DNA from 4 places in the Nonomuraea sp. NPDC050394 genome. Region 4 is predicted to be linked to each of the others. Evidence: riboswitches for the same ligand, from Rfam matches in the RefSeq annotation. Region 4 holds a riboswitch; each other region holds the start of a gene.
The links. A riboswitch is a leader RNA that binds a small molecule or an ion and turns the genes downstream of it on or off. The one in region 4 is predicted to bind cyclic di-AMP.

Region 1 (4,605 bases), on a different contig from region 4:
CCCGCCAGCAGCTCGTCCAGCAGCCCGACCCAGGTCCCCGCCTCGGCCGGGTGGAAGTAGTTCGCCGCCCGCCACGCCCCCCGCGCCTCGCGGAAGGCTCCGTCGGCCAGGTCGTCGAGCGTGCCCAGCAGCCCGCTGCCGGTGAAGACCACGTTGATCATCTCGGCGCTGACGCCGAAGTCCTCCAGCACCAGCGACGGCACGTCCCGGGCGATCGCCTCCAGCGCCGCGGTCGAGCTCACCGTCACGAACCCCGCCGCCACCGCCAGGTGCTCGTCCATCGAACCGGCGGCGAAGCGCAGCCGTCCCGGCTCGCCGAGTTCTTGCCAGAGCCGCTGATAGGGGTGGCGCTCGTTGTGGGTCTGCCGCTCGCCGTCCAGGGCGCGCAGCTTGACCACGACGTCCAGGTCGGGGCGGCGCTCGGCCAGCTTGGCCAGGGCCAGCAGCACCTCCTCGCGCTCCTCACGGCCACGCGGCACCTTGGCCTGCGTGGCGAAGACCACCCGGTCGCGCTCGCGCCCGTCGGGCTCGAAGCGGGCCCCGTCCTCCGGGACGCGTAGGAACGGCAGGCGGGCAAGACCCACCCGCCCCCCTCCGCCGAGCCGGCCGGCCACTTCGCCGAACTCGGCCGCCTCCCGCTCGCTGTGCACGACGAACAGGTCGCACCCGCTGCGGAACAGCCAGGCCTTGTCGGTGGCGGGCACCGAGATGCCGGGCAGTCCGGTGACGAAGACGGGCCGGGGCCGCAGCTCGTCGAGCACCTCGGCGACCAGCACGTCCACCACCGGGCCCGTGCACGCCACCACGATCGCGTCGGGTCTGGTCCGCTGCGCCATACGCCGCAATGACCGCGCCGACAGCACCGGCGGCAGGGGACCGTCGCCGACGGCGGCGGCGATCTGCAGCGGCGAGGGCACGATCGGCGTGCGGACCACCGCGAGATCGCGCTCCCAGCCCCCGGGCAGGTCGGCGAGCAGGCAGGCCGCCCACTTCAGATACGAGTCAGAGTCGGCAACGGCCAGGATCCTCACCCGGCAACCCCCGTCAGATGTGAGCGTAGCGCCGGGGCCGCCCGGCTGGTCCACCAGTCGTCCGGCACCTCGACCGGTTCGACCGCGACCCCGCGGGTGCCGAGCAGCACGCGCAGCGAGGTGATGGCGGTCGAGGGCAGGCTCAGGACGCGCTGGCTCGCGTCCAGGCCGCGAAGTGTGAGTTCGGCGGGCACGCCGGCGTCGTGCACGGTGATGCCGGGCCGTTCGCTGATGACGGCGAGGTCGACGGGGTCCTCGCGGCGGTGGGGGAAGTAGGCGAGGGGCTCGCTGGCGGCCAGTTCCGTCAGCCAGCGCAGGTAGCGCTCGCGGTGCACGAGCCCGTTGCGGACCAGCGAGGTGCCGAGCACGACCGTGCGCTCCACCGGGCCGGGCGAGCGCAGGGGCTGCGCGCGCAGCCAGCCGAAGTCGTGGGAGACGAGGTCGATGCCGCGCTCGCGCACGGCGCCGGCGAGGTCGTCCTTGACGGGCAGCGCGGTGAACACCGCGGTGCTGGAGGCGGCCAGCCTGAGCGCCGCCGCCGTCCCGAGGACCCTGCGCGGCAGTCCCGCCTTGTGCCTGGCCCTCAGCAGCGCCCGATACGGCCCCGCGGCCAGCAGTTCAAGCAGCCGGAGCGTGGCCAGCCCGTCGTCCACGATGACGATGCGGCCGGGCCGCGAGGTCAGCCAGCGCAGCTGCACCCGCCCGGAGAAGGCGTCACCGACCACCTGGACCGGCCGCGGCATCTCCTCGCTCGGCCTGGCCAGCTCAAGCCCGTCGGGCAGGTCGAGCCCGGCCAGCTCGCGACGGGTGGCCACGAGTGCGCGCTGACGCGCCCTCGGCACGATGACCGTGCGCTCACCGAGCAGCCCGGCGTGGTGGGCCTCGACGGCGCAGAGCATCTGGAGCGGCGATTCCACCCAAGCCCATTGCTTCTTCACGACGGGTTCAAGCTAGCCCGGTCGCCTTAAGCCGCAGGGAACGCCATGTGAACAATGGGTCGCATGAACTCGCTGCTGCTCAACACCGACGGTGTGCAGATCCCGCAGCTCGGCTTCGGAGTCTGGCAGGTGCCCGACGACGAGGCCGAACGCGCGGTCGCCACCGCGTTTCAGGCGGGGTACCGCCATATCGACACCGCCAGGCTCTACTACAACGAGGACGGGGTCGGCCGCGCCTTCCGGGAGTCGGGGCTGCCACGGGAGAAGGTGTTCATCACGACCAAGCTCTGGAACGCCGACCACAGCCGCGCCGAAGAGGCGTTCGAGGAGAGCCTGGCCCGCCTGGGCCTCGACTACGTCGACCTCTACCTCATCCACTGGCCGGTTCCGGATCAGGACAAATACCTCCAGGCATGGAAGTCCCTGGAAAAGATCTACCGAAACGGCCGGGCGCGCGCGATCGGCGTATCGAACTTCGGCGTGGAGCACCTCACCAGGCTCATCGACGAGGCCGAGATCACCCCCTCGATCAACCAGATCGAACTGCACCCGAACTTCCCCCAGATCGAGCTGCGCGCCTTCCACGAGGCCAACGGAATCCTCACCGAGGCGTGGAGCCCGCTGGGCCAGGGCAAGGGCCTGCTGAACGACCCCGCGCTCGCCACATTGGCCGGAAAACACGGCAAATCGCCCGCCCAGATCGTGCTCCGCTGGCACATCCAGCTCGGCAACGTGGTGATCCCCAAATCGGTCACGCCGGCGCGGATCAAGGAGAACATCCAGGTCTTCGGCTTCACGCTCGACCCGGAGGACATGGCTGCCATGGGAGCCCTCAACAACGGCACCCGTCTGGGACCTGATCCGGCAAATTTTAACTGGATGGGATGACCGGCTGGTGCGGCCTTTTGGCCGCACCAAGCCTTAGATCGTCATTTATGAGTTTGTAATCCCCTTGCCCCATGTATTACCTTCAGGTCATCCAAGGCATACGTCCGGGCTACCCGTTCGTTGCCAGACCATCGCACACACATCACAGGCTTTGCCTGTGACCGCTGAATCCGCACCCTCGCGGAACCGGGGACCCAGGTCCTTTGGGGTGAATCGGCGCCTCGCGCCGTAGGGCAGCTTCCATGCCCGAACCCGTCAGCTAACCCGGTAAGCGGCATGGAAGCAAGGAGTCACCCCACCCGATGGCGAAGCATCGTCTTACCCGTGCCCCCAAGATCGACCTCACCCGCGCCGCTCTCGGCGTGACCATCGCCGCCACCGCGGCGTTCGCGACACACCCCGCCCAGGCCGAGACGCACGCCGCGTCCGCCGCCGCCGCGAAGGGCGTCCCGGAAACCGTCGTCCAGGCCGAGCCCGGCAAGAAGGCCGGCAGCGACAGGCCGAAGCCCACCGCGGCCCAGGTCCTCTCGCTGGCCAAGAAGCAGATCGGCACCCGCGAGGACTCCAGGGGCGGCGGCACCAAGTTCCAGAAGTGGTACATGTCCTCCCCCCGCGCCGCCGAGACCATCAAGCGCGACGGCGGCAACCGCCAGGCCTACCTGAACGCCGCATGGTGCGCCATGTTCGTCAGCTGGGTCGGCGAGGAGACCGGCGCCCGCACCACCGTCGGCTGGGACGCCTACACCGTCACCCACGCCAAGTGGTTCAAGAACAACAACCGCTGGGGCGTCGGCGCGAAGCCCGGAGCCGTCGTCTTCTTCTCGTGGAGCGGCAGCAAGAGCCTCGACTCCATCAACCACGTCGGGTTCGTCATCAAGGACAACGGCAACGGCACCATCACCACCGTCGAGGGCAACACCGGCAACGGCAAGGTCGAGGAGCGCGTCCGCCCCACCTCCCAGGTCGTCGGCTACGGCTACCCCGACTACTCCGCCTGACCTTCCCCTCCTTCCCCCCACTCTCCCTCCCCAGGAACGGCGCGCCCCCTCCCCCCGGGCGCGCCGTTCCCCTTCTCCCCTTCTCCTCCGCGCCCCCGCCCCTGCGGCCCCCTGGCGCGCCCCTCGCGTTCGTACCACTCCCGCGCCCCCTCGCCCGCGCCGCCCCGTCTCTGCACGCCCCTCTCCCGCCTTCCCCGCGCCTCTCCGTTACGGCAAGCCCCCGCCCCCGCCTCCCGCCGCAGTGGGTGGGCGCCGATCGCCGGGCGCCGCGCACGTCGGACGGGGTCCCCACCGCCACGACGCCCCGCCGGCCCCCTCCCACGGCCCCGCACGCGCAACCCCCGCAACCCGCCCGTGCCCCAGGCCCTGGCCGCAACCCGCCCGCGCCCCACACCCCGGCCCACCCGCGCCCCACACCTTGGCCCGCAACCCGCCCGTGCCCCGGCCCTGGCCCGCAACCCCGCCCGCGCCCCACACCCCGGCCCACCCGCGCCCCACACCTTGGCCCGCAACCCGCCCGTGCCCCGGCCCCGGCCCGCGGGTCGCGCTCCCCGGGACCCTCAAGTCCCGTCCCCGCGGAGTCTGATGACCGGGGAGGGAGTGGGCGGGTTAGGGTGACGGTGATCACATGTGGAGGCGTCATGGGATGGACCGCAGCGGACATCGGCGACCTGTCAGGCCTGGCCGCCGTGGTGACGGGAGCCAACAGCGGCATCGGGATGATCGCCGCGGGTGAGCTGGCCAGGCGCG
Region 2 (4,605 bases), on a different contig from region 4:
GACAAGGACGCGGTGCTGGTGGCCACCAAGGGCGGGCACACCAGGCCACGCGGGCGCTGGGACGTGGACGGCCGGCCCGAGTACCTCAAGCGGGCCTGCGACCGCTCGCTCAAGGCGCTGGGCGTCGAGTCGATCGGGCTTTACCAGCATCACCGGCCCGACCCGGCGGTGCCGTACGAGGAGTCGATCGGCACGCTCGTGGACCTGCTCGACGCCGGGAAGATCCGGATGGCCGGGATCTCCAACGCGAACCCGGCCCAGATCAGGCAGGCCAACGAGATCCTCGGCGGGCGGCTGGTGAGCGTGCAGAACCAGTACTCGCCGAGCTTTCGCGGCAGTGAGCCGGAGGTGGACGTCTGCGAGGAGATCGGCGTGGCGTTCCTGCCCTGGGAGCCGCTGGGCGGCATGAACCACGTCGGCCGGCTCGGCCGCCGACACGCCGCCTTCGGAGAGGTCGCGGCCGAGCGCGGGGTCTCCCCGCAGCGGGTCTGCCTGGCATGGGAGCTGGCCAGGAGCCCGGTGATGATCCCGATCCCCGGCTCCAGCCGCCCGGCGACGATCCTCGACTCGCTGGCCGCCGCCGACCTGGAGCTCACCGAGGAGGAACTGGCCAGGCTGGGCTGACGCGGTGCCCGGTTTCGCGTCAGGTCGGCCGTCGTGCGAAGCTGTTGTGGTCCCCAACACCAGGAGGTCCTCATGGCGGAAACACCGGAGCCGGAAGTCAGCGAAACTCCCGAGGACGAGATGAAGCGCAAGTTCCGGGAGGCCCTGGAGCGTAAGCGCAATCAGCACTCCGACTCGGGTGCGGGTGGCAGGGGCACGGATCAGTCAAAGATCCACGGCGCACACGGCCCTGCTGCCAGCAAGCGTTCGTTCCGGCGCAAGAGCGGCGGCTGAGTCGGCGTTCTGAGGGGGTACGGCTTGGCCGTACCCCCCTTTTTCTTGACCTTCTTAGGTAGATCTTCGCCCGTTTCATGGCGATTGTTTTGCTTTTGCTCTCTTTGGCACTTACAGTCCTAAGCGTTACCAGCTGGCGACCTGGCCCTTCATCAGGAAGAGGCGGCCGGCTGGCGCCGAATCCCGTACCCGCGGGAACCGGGGAACCAATGTTCCTTGGGGTGAATCCGACGTACGCGTCGGTAGGGCATCTCCACGCCCGAACCCGTCAGCTAACCCGGTAGGCGCGATGGAGAGGACTGATCTTTTCATGCACCACCGCGATGAGCCCCCATTCCGCGTAGTTTCACCCGCCGCCTACTGAGCGGCCCCTTCCCCAGGCTTACCCCCCGCGCTTCCGCGTAGCGTCCGTTCGGCTTTGTGCCCGGCTACGCCGCTTTGACGAGCGCATTTCCCCGTCCCCGCACAAAGGACTTCTCTTCTTCATGTCTTCCCGCTTTGGCATGCGTTCTTTCACCATGCTCGCCTCCGTTGCCGTCATCGGCGCGGTCACCCTCAGCACCGGCGCAACCGCACACGCGGATGACTTCTCCGAGAAGAAGCCCCTTCTCAAGGGCTCCACCACCGCCTCCTACTACTGGGACGACGCCTCCGGCCGCAACGGCGACACCGGTCTTCCCGCCTCCGGCAAGCCCATGCAGAAGGGCCTGGCCGCCAGCCCGAGCTGGCCCCTCCTGACCGAGGGCTACGTCATCTACAAGGGCAAGAAGGAGCCGTTCTTCGTCGGCGACCGCGGCCCCGGGGTCCCCTCGAACAGGGGCATCATGCTCGACCTCGACGCCAAGACCTTCGCCTCGCTGACCGGCGGCAAGTTCAACTCCAGCTCGCTGACCGTCGACGGCGTCGGCGGCCAGGGGCACATCAAGATCGACTACGTCATCACCAAGTGGGGCCCCGGCGTGGGCAAGAAGAACCACCCCGTCGCCTTCTCCACCGGCGCCTGGTCCCGCAAGGACGCCAGGCCCGCCACGCCCCCGGTCGTGACCGCGGAGGAGAAGACCGAGAAGAAGGACGAGAGGCCCGAGACCCCGGCCGCTCCCGCGCAGGTCGCCGAGAAGGCGCCCGGGAAGGCCCCCGCGCAGACTTCCGCACAGGCCTCCGAGCGGGACAAGGCGCCGAAGGCCGAGCTGGCCGCGGCGGTCACCACCCGCGAGACCGAGTCGAACGGTGTGGGCGGACTCGCCCTCATCAGCGCCCTGGCCCTCCTGAGTGGCGGCATGTTCCTGGCCCGCGGCCGCATCCGCAAGGCGTTCGACCGCTGACCTCTTTACTCATGAGGAACAGAATGTGATTCTGTTCCTCATGGGTCAGCGCGCCGCCGTCAACGGCATCGAGATCGTCTACGACAGCTTCGGCTCGCCACAAGCACGGCCGCTGCTGCTCATCATGGGCCTCGGCGCCCAGCTCATCCACTGGGACGAGGAGTTCTGCGAGCTCCTCGCCGAGCAGGGCCACCACGTCGTCAGGTTCGACAACCGCGACGCCGGTGAATCCACGCATCTTCACGAGGCGGGCGTTCCGGAATTCGGATCGCCCGCTTCGCCGTACCTGCTGGCGGACATGGCGCGGGACGCGGCCGGGCTGATCGACGCGCTCGGCTGGCCCGCCGCGCACGTCGTCGGCGCGTCGATGGGCGGCATGGTCGCCCAGCAGCTCGCGCTCGACCATCCCGGACGGGTGCGCACGCTGACCTCGATCATGTCCACGCCCGGACCGCAGGTCGCGCCGCCCACGCCGGAGGCGAGCGTGACCCTGATGTCGGCTCCGCCGCCCGACCGCGCGGCCGCGATCGCGCTGGCCCAGCGGACCTGGGGGGTGATCGGCTCGCCCGGGTACGACCTGGACACCGAGCGGATCGCCCGGCTGGCCGGGCTCGCCTATGACCGGGCGCACGACCCGGCGGGAACGGCCCGGCAATTGGCCGCCATTCTGGCCTCCGGTGACCGGACCGAAAGGCTGGCTCGGCTGGCCGTACCCACGCTTGTCCTGCACGGAGAGGACGACGTGCTCATTCCGGTCGCCGGCGGCCACGCAACCGCTGCGGCAATTCCGCGCGCAAGACTGGTCACGTTCCCCGGAATGGGGCACGATCTGCCCAAGCCACTCTGGTCGCGGATCGTGGAAGAGATCACGAAACACACGGCCGGGTGACCCGCGTCGCGCGGCCGTTCCCCCACGGCGGCCGCGCGACGTCCTCAGATCGTGGGTTCGTCCGGCAACAGTGCCTTCTCGTCCGGCTTGTGGATCAGCACCTCGTCGATGTACGACTTCACCGCCGCGCTCAGCCCCACGTCGCTGCCGGCCGCCTCCGACAGGTACCACCGGTGGTCGAGCACCTCGTGGAACACCTGTGCCGTGTCGAGCTTGCGGCGCAGGTCGGCCGGGATCGCCTCTATCGTCGGCTGGAAGGCCTCGGCCAGCCACCGGTGCGCCACGATCGCCTCGTCCTCGTGCCGCAGGCCCTTGGCGACGCGGAAGCCGTCCAGGTCGTTGAGCAGCCTGCGGGCCTGGTTCTCCTCCACGTCCAGGCCGGTCAGGCGGAGCAGGCGGCGCTGGTGGTGTCCCGCGTCGACCACCTTGGGCCGCACGATCAGCCGCCCGGTGCCGACCTTGCGGCGCACCATCATCTCGGCCACGTCGAAACCGAGCAGGTTGAGCCGCCGGATGCGCTGCTCGACCTTGTGCCAGTCGACCTCTTCGATGATCTCGTCCTGGGTGATCTCGCTCCACAGCCGGTGGTAGCGGGTGACGATGTCCTCGGCCGTCTCCATCGGATCGACCGACGGGTGCAGCAGGCCACCGGTCTCCAGGTCGAGCATCTCGCCGAAGATGTTGACGTGCGCGGTCTCGATGTCGGCCAGCCGCTGGCCCTCGCTGATCATCGGGTGCATCTCGCCGGTCTCGGCGTCCACCAGGTACGCGGCGAACGCACCGGCGTCCCGGCGGAAAAGCGTGTTCGACAGCGAGCAGTCGCCCCAGTAGAAGCCGTTGAGATGCAGACGCACCAGCAGCACGGCCAGCGCGTCGAGCAGCCTGGTCAGCGTGTCGGGGCGCAGCGTGCCGGACATCACCGCCCGGTAGGGCAGCGAGAACTGCAGGTGCCGGGTGATCAGCGCGGCGTCCAGGCCCTCGTCGCGGCCGGTGACGTAGGCGACCGGCTCCACCGACGGGGCATCCAGCCTGGCCAGGTCCCAAAGCAGCTGGTACTCGCGCTTGGCGTACCTCTCGCTGATCTCCTTGATCGCGTAGACCTTGCCGGACAGGCGGGCGAAGCGGACCACGTGCCGCGAGATGCCGCGGGGCAGGTCGACCAGATGGTGCTGCGGCCACTCGGCGAGAGGGGTCTCCCAGGGCAGCCGGATCAGGTCGGGGTCACCCAGCGCGCCGGTGATCTGTAGGGGCATTTCATCAGGATATGGTGCGATCCGTGGACGAGTTTCTCTCCTGGTACTTCACCAACAACCCCATCCTCGCCAACCACCTCGGAGCCGACGGATACGACCACACGCTCGGCGACTTCTCCGCCGCCGCGCTGATCGCCGTCGAAGACGAAGAGCGCCGCTGGATCACCCGCCTGTCCGAGCTGGAGCCCCAGACCCTCGACGACGCGATCGATCGTGACCTCGTCCTGTCGCAGCTGCGCGGCTC
Region 3 (4,605 bases), on a different contig from region 4:
AGCATCGCTGCCGCGACGGGGACCATCACTCCTCGGTACATCGCCCATCGTTCCTCTCGAGTGCAGCCAGACCCCCGGGTCCACCCACCTTCCAACCAGCCCTTCTTCACCGGCTCGCCTCCTACGCCAGCCCTGCCCTTGTGCCGGACCTGCCGGACCTGTGCCGGACCTGCTTGTCCTGTGCCGGCTCTGTGCCGGACCTGCCTGTCTGGTGCTGGACCTGCGGGACCTGCCGGACCTGCCTGCCCTGTGCCGGACCTGTCGGCCCTGCCGGCCCTGTGCCGGCTATGTGCCGGACCTGCCTGTCCGGTGCTGGACCTGCCGGCCCTGCCGGCCCCTGCGCCGGATCTGCCTGTCCTGTGGTGGATCTGGCGCTCTGGCGGCCACGCTCGTCTTTGCCCTTCTTGTGCCGCTCTTGTTGGCTCAGCGCAGCCCCTGGTTCGGTTGGCCTGTGGGAAGGTGGTTGGTAAGAAAGGTAATTTACTATCCCGCGCGTTGGCTAGAGTCTGCCGTGAAGGGGAGGTCGCGGTGCGAAGCGAGCTGGGAAACCCGCGGTTGCTGCGGGTCATGAACGAGCGGCGCCTACTGGACCAACTCCACCGGGAGGGCCCCGCGTCCAGAGCCGACCTCGCCAAGGTCACCGGCCTGTCCAAGCCCACCGTCTCCGCCGCCCTGGCAGGACTGGAAGAAGACGGACTGGTCCACCTGGTGGGCGAGGTGTCCGGCCGCCCCGGCCCCGTAACCTCCCTCTACGACGTGAACGCCGCTTCGGCCCACGTCGCCGGCATCGACATCGGCCGCGACTGGATCCGGGTGGCGGTGGCCGATCTCCGGGGTACGTTCGCCGGCCGTACCGACGGCCGGAACACCGCGCGCACCTCGGCCGAACTGGCCGAACTCGTCGCCCGCCTGGCCCGCGCCGCCGCCCACGAAGCCGAACTCGACTGGCCCGCGATCGTCTGCGCCGTCGTGGGCTCCCCGGGCGTCTACGACCCGAACGCCGGCCGCCTGGACTTCGCCCCCAACCTCCCGGGCCCCGACCTGGCCGACCGCCTGCGCGCCGCCCTCAACGTCGACCTGGTCATCGAGAACGACATCAACCTCGCCGCCGTCGGCGAACACGCGTACGGCGAGGGCAAGGGCAAGTCCAACTTCGCCCTGGTCTCCATCGGCACGGGCGTGGGCATGGGCATAGTCGTCAACGGCGAACTGTACGTGGGCGCCAGGGGCGCCGCCGGCGAGGTCTCCTACCTCCCCGCCACCGACGACCTCCCTCCACCCACCCCAGAACCCCCAACCCCCAACCCCAATCCCCCAACCCCCAACCCCCCAGCAACCAACCCCGGCCCCAACCCGCCAGCAACCAACCCCAACCCCGGCACCAACTCCGGCCCCAACCCCGGCACCAACTCCGGCACCAACTCCGGCCCCAACTCCGGCACCAACTCCGGCACCAACTCCGGCACCAACTCCGGCACCAACTCCGGCACCCGAGCCACACCTGCCGCAGGGTCTGCGCCCGGCAGCCCGCTCCCTCCCGGCGTTCCCGGCACGGGGCCCGCGGGTGAAATGCGGTCCGCGCCCGATGTCCGGCGTGCTTCCGAAGCGAGCTTCCCCGACACGCGGCACACGCCCGATACACGGCCCGCGCCGGATCTGCCGTCCGAGGCTCCGGGTGCCGGATCTGCCGGGGCATCGGTTCGGGCCGCGCGAGAGGCGTTCCCCGGTGTGGTGCAGGCGGTCGGCGTGGACCATGGGGATGCGAGTGTGCGGGAGCACGGGGCAACCGAGACCGTGGCCGCGGCGCCGGGAGTGGTGCGGGCGGCACGGGCCGCAGGGCTGTCCCTGGGAACGGCCAAGGAGATCTTCGCCGCCGCGGAACGGGGTGATCCGGCAGCGCTGTCGGTCGTGGCAGCGGAGGGCCGGCGGATCGGCGGGCTGCTCGTGGCGGTGGCCGCCGTCCTGGACCCGGAGGTGATCGTCCTGTCCGGCGGCGTAGGACACAACCTCGACCTGCTGGGCGACGCCATCCAGCGCCGAATCGGCGAACTGGGCCCCCTCCGGCCCACGATCGTGGCCAGCGCTCTGGGTGACAGCGGGGTGTTGCTGGGCGCGGTCGCCCATGCGAGAAGCCGCGCCTGGGACCTGATCTTCTCCACCCGTATGGGCTGAGATCAGCGGGGGCACGCCGGGCACCGCCTTGTACGTGCGCTTGTTACGGCGGCCGGCCATCCCCGCTGGACGACCGTCTCCCTGGACAGACAGGTCCACGTGCGGCGGGTGGGGGTGGGCGGCTTGCCGTAGGAGAAGACCATTGCGGTGACAGACCCCACGCGCGACAGAACCGCACGCAGGAGAAGCCGCGCGAGAGCCCGCGCGAAGGATCTGTGGGCGGGGTGGCCGCGACAGGGCCCGCGCGCGAAGGATCTGTGGGCGGGGAAGCCGTGACAAAGGCCCGCGCGAAGGATCTGCGGGCCGGGGAAGCCGTGACAAGGCCCGCGCCGAAAGATCTGTGGGCCGGGGAAGCCACGATAGGGGCCTGCACGCGGGAGATCGTGGTTTCTCCCGTGCGTGAGAGATACCACGCACGGGAGAAACCGCGACAGAGCACGCCGCGACGAGCCGACGGCCGACGGGTCGGCGGGTCGGCGGAATCGGTGGAATCTGAGGGTCAGAAGATGGTTGGGAGGAGCACGCGCGTCACAGCGTGGCGGTGGGCATGACGGGTGCGGGTGCTTGGCGGAGTTTTTCGAGCTGGGTGGTGAGTTTGACGCCCGCCGGATCCGGGCGCACGGCGCCGACGAAGGCGCGGCGGCGCCAGGCGCTCAGCTTTTCCTCCTTGACCACGTCACCGGTACGCGGCGAATGCACCATGTGACCAGGCCGGGAGATCATGCCCACGTGCCCCAGTCCTGAGAAGAAGACCAGGTCGCCGGGCTTCAGGTTCTTCCAGCTGATCTTCCGGGAGAACGCCGAGTACTGCTGGGCGGCGGTGCGGGGCAGTTCGATCCCCGCGCTTTCGTAGGCGCGGAGCATGAGGCCGGAGCAGTCGTAGCCGCGTTTGGTGGTGCCGCCCCAGACGTACGGGGTGCCGCGCTTGTCCATGGCGTAGGCCAGGGCTTTCTGCCAGCTGGGCTTGGGGGTTCGCCGCTCCTGGATCTCCTTGAGGTCCTGGCTGGTCAGCGTGACGTCGTAGGGGTCGACGGTGCTCACGGGGGCAGCGGGAGAGACCGGGGATGCGGGGGATACGGGGGATGTGGGGGATGTGGGGGATGCGGTGGCGGGGGATGCGAGGGTGGCCGCGGTGACACCGGTGACAGTGATGAGCGCAGCGGTCGCGATGATGCGAGACAGGGGAATGTCCTTCCACACGGCCTACCGGGTTAGCTGTCGGGCTCGGGCCTGGAAGTAGCCCTACGGCGTGGTAAGCGCCGATTCGCCCCAATGGGGGAGGTGGGTCCCCGGCTCCGCGCTACGGTGCGCGGATTAGGCTGGTGGGACTCTAACGAAACAGTCAAAAGCGTGCAAATCGGGCAAAATGGAGTGTCCGGAAAATGAGATGGGTTGCTCGGCAGGCGAGACGAACCGGTAAGGTACCGCCCATGGAGTCGCGTAGCATTCGCCTGGCCGTCATCCCCGGAGACGGCATCGGTACCGAGGTCGTGACCGAGGGCCTCAAGGTTCTCGAGGCGGTCGGTCCCAAGTTCGACATCACCGAGTACGACCTCGGCGCGGACCGCTACGCCAGGACCGGCGAGGTCCTACCCGACTCCGTGCTGCGGGAGCTGCGCGGCTACGACGCGATCCTGCTCGGCGCCGTCGGCGACCCCCGCAAGGTGCCGCCCGGCCTGCTGGAGCGCGACCTGCTCCTGCGCATCCGCTTCGACTTCGACCACTACGTCAACCTGCGCCCGGTCAAGCTGCTGCCCGGCGTCGCGACGCCGCTGGCCGACACACCGGCCGAGAACATCGACATCGTCGTCGTGCGCGAAGGCACCGAATCGCTCTACGCCGGCACCGGCGGGGCCATGCGCAAGGGCACGCCGTACGAGGTGGCGACGCAGGAGTCCATCAACACCGCCTACGGTGTCGAACGCGTCGTCCGCTACGCCTTCGCCAAGGCGCAGAGCCGCCCGCGCAAGAAGCTCACGCTGGTCCACAAGACCAACGTGCTCACCTTCGCCGGTGACCTGTGGCAGCGCACCTTCGACCGCGTGGCCGAGGAGTACCCCGAGGTCACCACCGACTACGTGCACATCGACGCGGCCACGATGTTCTTCGTCAACCAGCCCGAGCGCTTCGACGTGATCGTCACCGACAACCTGTTCGGCGACATCATCACCGACCTGGGCGCCGCGGTGGCCGGCGGCATCGGCCTCGCGGCCAGCGGCAACATCAACCCCGAAGGCGCCGCGCCGAGCATGTTCGAGCCGGTGCACGGCAGCGCGCCCGACATCGCCGGGCAGAGCAAGGCCGACCCGACCGCCACCATCCTCTCGGTCGCCATGCTCCTGGACCACCTCGGGCTGACCGCCGAGGCCGCCCGCGTCGAGCAGGCCGTCGCCGACGACATCGTCGAGCGCCTCTCGCGCACCTCCGCCCGCA
Region 4 (4,605 bases):
GCGTCTGGGCGATCGGCGACGCGGTCGGCAAGGGCGCTTTCACGCACATGTCGATGTACCAGGCGAACATCGTGGTCAAGGAGATCCTCGGTGAGCCGGTGCACGAGGCCGAGTACCATGCCGTGCCCCGGGTGACCTTCACCGATCCCGAGGTGGGCGCGGTGGGCCTGACCGAGGCGCAGGCCCGCGAGCGGGGCCTGGACGTGCGTGTCGCCGTGGGCGATCTGGGCACGCGCGGATACATCGCCCAGGCCGAGGGACTGGTCAAGCTGGTGGCCGCCGACGGCGTCCTGGTCGGCGCGACCGTGGCGGCGCCGCCCGGGGGCGAGGTCCTGGGACTGCTGACGCTGGCGGTGCACGCCCGCGTCCCGCTCACCAGGCTCGACGAGATGATCTACGCCTACCCGACGTTCCACCGGGCGGTTTCGGCCGCCGTGAAGGAGCTCACCGCGGCCGGGTGACCGTCAGCGCGAGGCGGGGCGCTTGCCGTGGTTGGCCTTCTTCTTCTTGCGTGCTCGGGACTTGCGGGCGCGCCTTGCCATCCGTCGTCCTCCTTTGAGCGGGGCCTTTTTCCAGTACGGCATGCGTATCCCACACCGGTCCCCCCGGCAAGCGACCTCACATTCTTCAACATGTTCATGTCATAATCTGTTTGAACTTGTTGGAAGGAGGGCGCGTGCTCGCACAGCAGCGGCAACAGACGATCCTCGAAAGGGTCCGGGCCAGCGGCGGGGTCCGCGTGGCCGACCTCGTGCGCGAGCTCGGCGTTTCCGACATGACCGTCCGGCGCGACCTGGAGTCCCTGGCCGAGCGCGGCCTGCTGGAGAAGGTGCACGGCGGCGCGACCACGCTCGGCCCCGGCTCCACGGAGGAGCCGGGCTTCACCGCCAAGTCCGCCCGTCAGCAGCAGGAGAAGGAGGCGATCGCGCGCCGCGCCGCCGAGCTGGTCGGGCCGGGCACCGCGGTCGCCCTGTCGGCGGGCACCACCACGTGGGCGCTGGCCCACCACCTGGTCTCGGTGCCCGACCTCACCGTCATCACGAACTCGGTCCCGGTCGCGGAGGTCTTCCACCGCGCCCCGCGCGCCGACCGCACGGTGGTGCTCACCGGCGGCGTCCGCACGCCCTCCGACGCGCTGGTCGGTCCCGTCGCCGTCGCCGCGATCCGCCGCCTGCATGTGGACACGCTGTTCCTGGGCGTGCACGGGATGAGCGCGCGCGCCGGGTTCACCACGCCGAACCTGCTGGAGTCGGAGACCGACCGGGAACTGGTGGCCGCCGCCCACCGCCTGGTCGTGCCGGCCGACCACACCAAGTGGAACACCGTCGGCATCAGCACGATCGCCGACCTGGCAGAGGCCGACGTCGTCATCAGCGACCAGGGTCTGCCCGCCGAGGCGCGCGCCGAGCTGGCCGAGCGCGTCGGGGAACTGATCATCGCGGAGGGCACGCAGTGAAGCGCACCATCACCCACCTGGCCGACGGGCGAGAGCTGATCTACTTCGACCGGCGCGACGACGCCGACCGCGGTGCGGTGGACCGGCGTCCGCTCGACCCCCGGCCGCTCGCCTCGGAGCTGCGCTACGACCCGCTGACCGAGGAGTGGATCGCGATCGCGGGGCACCGGCAGACGCGGACGTTCCTGCCGCCCGCCGACGAGTGCCCGCTGTGCCCGTCGTCCGACACGCGGGCCTCGGAGATCCCGGCGCACGACTATGACGTGGTGGTGTTCGAGAACCGCTTCCCCTCCTTCAGCGGAAATTTTGGGACTTATCACGACGTGGGGGGCTTGAGTGAGGTGCGGCCGGGTGCGGGGCGGTGTGAGGTGGTGTGCTTCACCTCCGAGCACTCCTCGTCGTTCTCGCGGCTGACCGACGCGCAGGTTGAGCTGGTCATGGAGGCGTGGGCGGACCGCACCGCCGAGCTGTCCGCGATCGAGGGCGTGGAGCAGGTCTTCGTCTTCGAGAACCGGGGCGAGGAGATCGGGATCACGCTGCCCCACCCGCACGGGCAGATCTACGCCTACCCGTACGTGACGCCGCGGACCAAGCTGCAACTCGCGGCGGCGCAGCGGCGGCCGGGGCTGTTCGCGGACGTGCTGGCCGCCGAACGGGCCGGGGAGCGGGTCGTGGCATCCAACGAGCTGTGGACCGCCTTCGTGCCGGCCGCGGCGCGCTGGCCGTACGAGGTGCATGTCTACCCGCATCGGCAGGTGCCGGACCTCGCGGCGCTGACCGAGGTGGAGCGGGCGGCCTTCGCGCCGCTCTACACCTCGGTGCTGCGGGCGCTGGACGGGATCTTCGGGGTGGCCATGCCGTACATCTCGGCATGGCACCAGGCGCCGGTGCGGTACCTGCGCGAGCTGGGACATCTGCACCTGGAGCTGTTCTCGATCAGGCGCGCGCCCGGCAAGCTCAAGTACCTGGCGGGGTCGGAGTCGGCGATGGGCGCCTTCGTCAACGACGTGCTGCCCGAGGAGGCCGCACGCCTGCTTCGATCACAGGTAGATCACTAATTGGTTTCCACTTGGAGTCGCATTGCCCGCCATTTACTACTAATATCCCTCACGCACCGGTTGTCACAGCCGTTGCCGCCTAATCCCGGGCGTGTTGCCCGGGAGCCGGGGACCCAGCCTCACCTGGGGTGAATCCACTTCGGTGGTAGGGCATCTCCCAGCCCGAACCCGTCAGCTAACCCGGCCGGCAGATGGAGAGGAATCCCCCACGTGGCGGTTGCGTCCCCCGCGACTCTGGCCATCGGTCTCATCACCGCCGCGGCTGTGGCGCTCACCCCGGCGAGCGCGCACGCCGCGCCCAAGCCGAGCGAGAAGCAGCTGCGGGCCGAGCTGAAGAAGCTCAACACCCAGGTCGACAAGCTCATCGAGAGTTACAACGGCAAGCGCGTGGCCCTCGCCAAGGCGAAGGAGGCGGAGAAGTCCGCCCAGGCGCGCCTGGCCACCGCCGAGGCGGCGCTGGTCCAGGCCGAGCGGCGGGTGGCCGAGATCGCCCAGCTGCGCTACCAGGGCAGTGGCGGCACGTTGCCCGGCTTCCTGTACACGCCCGACGCGCCGGGCGCGGCCGTACTGGAGCAGCTCACCGACGAGGAGCAGGCCATCATCGCGGGCGTCGCCGCCGCCCGCGACGAGAAGAAGAAGGCCGCCGACGCGGCCGCCACGCTCACCACCCAGATCGCCGGGCAGGCCGAGGAGGTGGACAAGGAGCGCGACGAGGCCGAGGGCGTCATCAAGGACATCAAGGACAAGCTCCAGGACCTCATGCCGTACGGCACCGGCAAGCGCAACGACGGATCCTGGGCCCCCGAGCTGCCCTCCGGCTCCGACAACATCACCTCACGGATGCGGATCATCCGCGACGAGATCAAGAAGACCTTCAACCTGCCCTTCGAGGTCGGCTGCTACCGCTCGGGCGGCGGCGGCGAGCACCCGCTCGGCCGGGCCTGCGACTTCATGATGAGCACCGGCGGCTCCATGCCCACCGCCGCCAACCAGGCTCTCGGCGACCAGATCGCGGCCTGGGCGATCAAGAACAAGGACCGCTTCGGCGTGAAGTACGTGATCTGGAAGCAGCGCATCAACATGGGATCGGGATGGCGGGCGATGAGCGACCGCGGCAGCATCACCGAGAACCACTTCGACCACCCGCACATCTCCATGCAGTGAGTGCGCCCCAGTAATGTGACGGCTCGGATGTGATCACCGGGCAAGAGGGGGCACAGTGGCGCTGCAGCCACCACCGGGGCTGGCCATGCTGCTCAACGTCGTCGTCTCGTGGCCGCTCGTCGACGAGGACCGGCTGCACGCAGCCGCGGCCGGCACCCAGTGGGTCTCCTTCGCGATGACGGCGGTGCGCGTCTCCTCGGCCGCGGCCACGCACGCCGCCCAGACCACCGCGCGCAACGACGGCGAAGGCGTCCGGGCGTTCGGCGGCGAGTGGCGCGACACCTCCGCCCGCTCCGGCGACGCGGTCACCGCCGCGCTGCTCATCGGCGGCGCGTTACAGATCTCCGCCATGATCGTGCTGGCCATGAAGGTGGCGCTGATCGTCCTGCTCATGCGGCTGGCCCTTCACCTGTCGCGGCTGGTCGCGGCCTCGGGTCCCACCGCCGGCGCCTCGCTCGCCGCGGTGGGTCCCGTCGTGGGCGGCGCCAGGACGGCCGCGCGGGAGATCATCCGCCGGATGGTCGAACTGCTGGAACGCAGCGCGCTGCGCCTGTTCGGACGCGCGTCCGCGCTCCTGCGCAAGCCGGCCTCCAAGGCGGGGTCCGGCGCGATCCCGCCCGGCAGGCGGCCGCCGACGCCCGTGCGCGGCCCCGGCAACCACCTTGAGTCTGCGGCCGACAAGAGCGTCGACGTCTCGAGCATCACGCCGTACCCGATCTGGCGGCGTGACCGCCCGCCGGTCTACCGCGCCGAGGACAGGTCGCCCGACGAGATCTTCGAGCGGGGTCTGCGGCCGCGCGACCCGTCGATGACGAACCTGTCCGACCACGTGCTCAAGTCAAAGCCGTCCGCCTTCGTCGGGACCAGCACGCGGATGGACATCGACACCGCCGTCCCGCGCCGCTTCGTCTACGAGGTCGACGCCCC

Region 1: linked by a shared signal. The riboswitch ahead of ACIBKY_RS11810 (CHAP domain-containing protein) and the one ahead of ACIBKY_RS47525 (coiled-coil domain-containing protein) in region 4 are both predicted to bind cyclic di-AMP.
Region 2: linked by a shared signal. The riboswitch ahead of ACIBKY_RS31355 (hypothetical protein) and the one ahead of ACIBKY_RS47525 (coiled-coil domain-containing protein) in region 4 are both predicted to bind cyclic di-AMP.
Region 3: linked by a shared signal. The riboswitch ahead of ACIBKY_RS33945 (C40 family peptidase) and the one ahead of ACIBKY_RS47525 (coiled-coil domain-containing protein) in region 4 are both predicted to bind cyclic di-AMP.

The regions. Positions count from the first base shown of each region.
Region 1 covers NZ_JBITIO010000002.1:814,295-818,899, forward strand. Annotated here, with positions in the region: gene ACIBKY_RS11795 (DUF6716 putative glycosyltransferase) at 1-1,031, opposite strand, end outside; gene ACIBKY_RS11800 (hypothetical protein) at 1,028-1,948, opposite strand; gene ACIBKY_RS11805 (aldo/keto reductase) at 2,033-2,857, shown strand; cyclic di-AMP (ydaO/yuaA leader) riboswitch at 3,010-3,146, shown strand; gene ACIBKY_RS11810 (CHAP domain-containing protein) at 3,160-3,855, shown strand; gene ACIBKY_RS11815 (oxidoreductase) at 4,497-4,605, shown strand, end outside.
Region 2 covers NZ_JBITIO010000009.1:9,993-14,597, forward strand. Annotated here, with positions in the region: gene ACIBKY_RS31345 (aldo/keto reductase) at 1-624, shown strand, start outside; gene ACIBKY_RS31350 (DUF5302 domain-containing protein) at 697-897, shown strand; cyclic di-AMP (ydaO/yuaA leader) riboswitch at 1,062-1,199, shown strand; gene ACIBKY_RS31355 (hypothetical protein) at 1,416-2,219, shown strand; gene ACIBKY_RS31360 (alpha/beta fold hydrolase) at 2,245-3,108, shown strand; gene ACIBKY_RS31365 (DUF4032 domain-containing protein) at 3,153-4,361, opposite strand; gene ACIBKY_RS31370 (DUF885 domain-containing protein) at 4,385-4,605, shown strand, end outside.
Region 3 covers NZ_JBITIO010000010.1:133,065-137,669, forward strand. Annotated here, with positions in the region: gene ACIBKY_RS33935 (sugar ABC transporter substrate-binding protein) at 1-41, opposite strand, end outside; gene ACIBKY_RS33940 (ROK family protein) at 529-2,172, shown strand; gene ACIBKY_RS33945 (C40 family peptidase) at 2,701-3,213, opposite strand; cyclic di-AMP (ydaO/yuaA leader) riboswitch at 3,358-3,503, opposite strand; gene ACIBKY_RS33950 (3-isopropylmalate dehydrogenase) at 3,603-4,605, shown strand, end outside.
Region 4 covers NZ_JBITIO010000019.1:193,712-198,316, reverse strand. Annotated here, with positions in the region: gene ACIBKY_RS47545 (dihydrolipoyl dehydrogenase family protein) at 1-461, shown strand, start outside; gene ACIBKY_RS47540 (50S ribosomal protein bL37) at 465-542, opposite strand; gene ACIBKY_RS47535 (DeoR/GlpR family DNA-binding transcription regulator) at 677-1,456, shown strand; gene galT (galactose-1-phosphate uridylyltransferase) at 1,453-2,514, shown strand; cyclic di-AMP (ydaO/yuaA leader) riboswitch at 2,581-2,718, shown strand; gene ACIBKY_RS47525 (coiled-coil domain-containing protein) at 2,725-3,678, shown strand; gene ACIBKY_RS47520 (hypothetical protein) at 3,734-4,605, shown strand, end outside.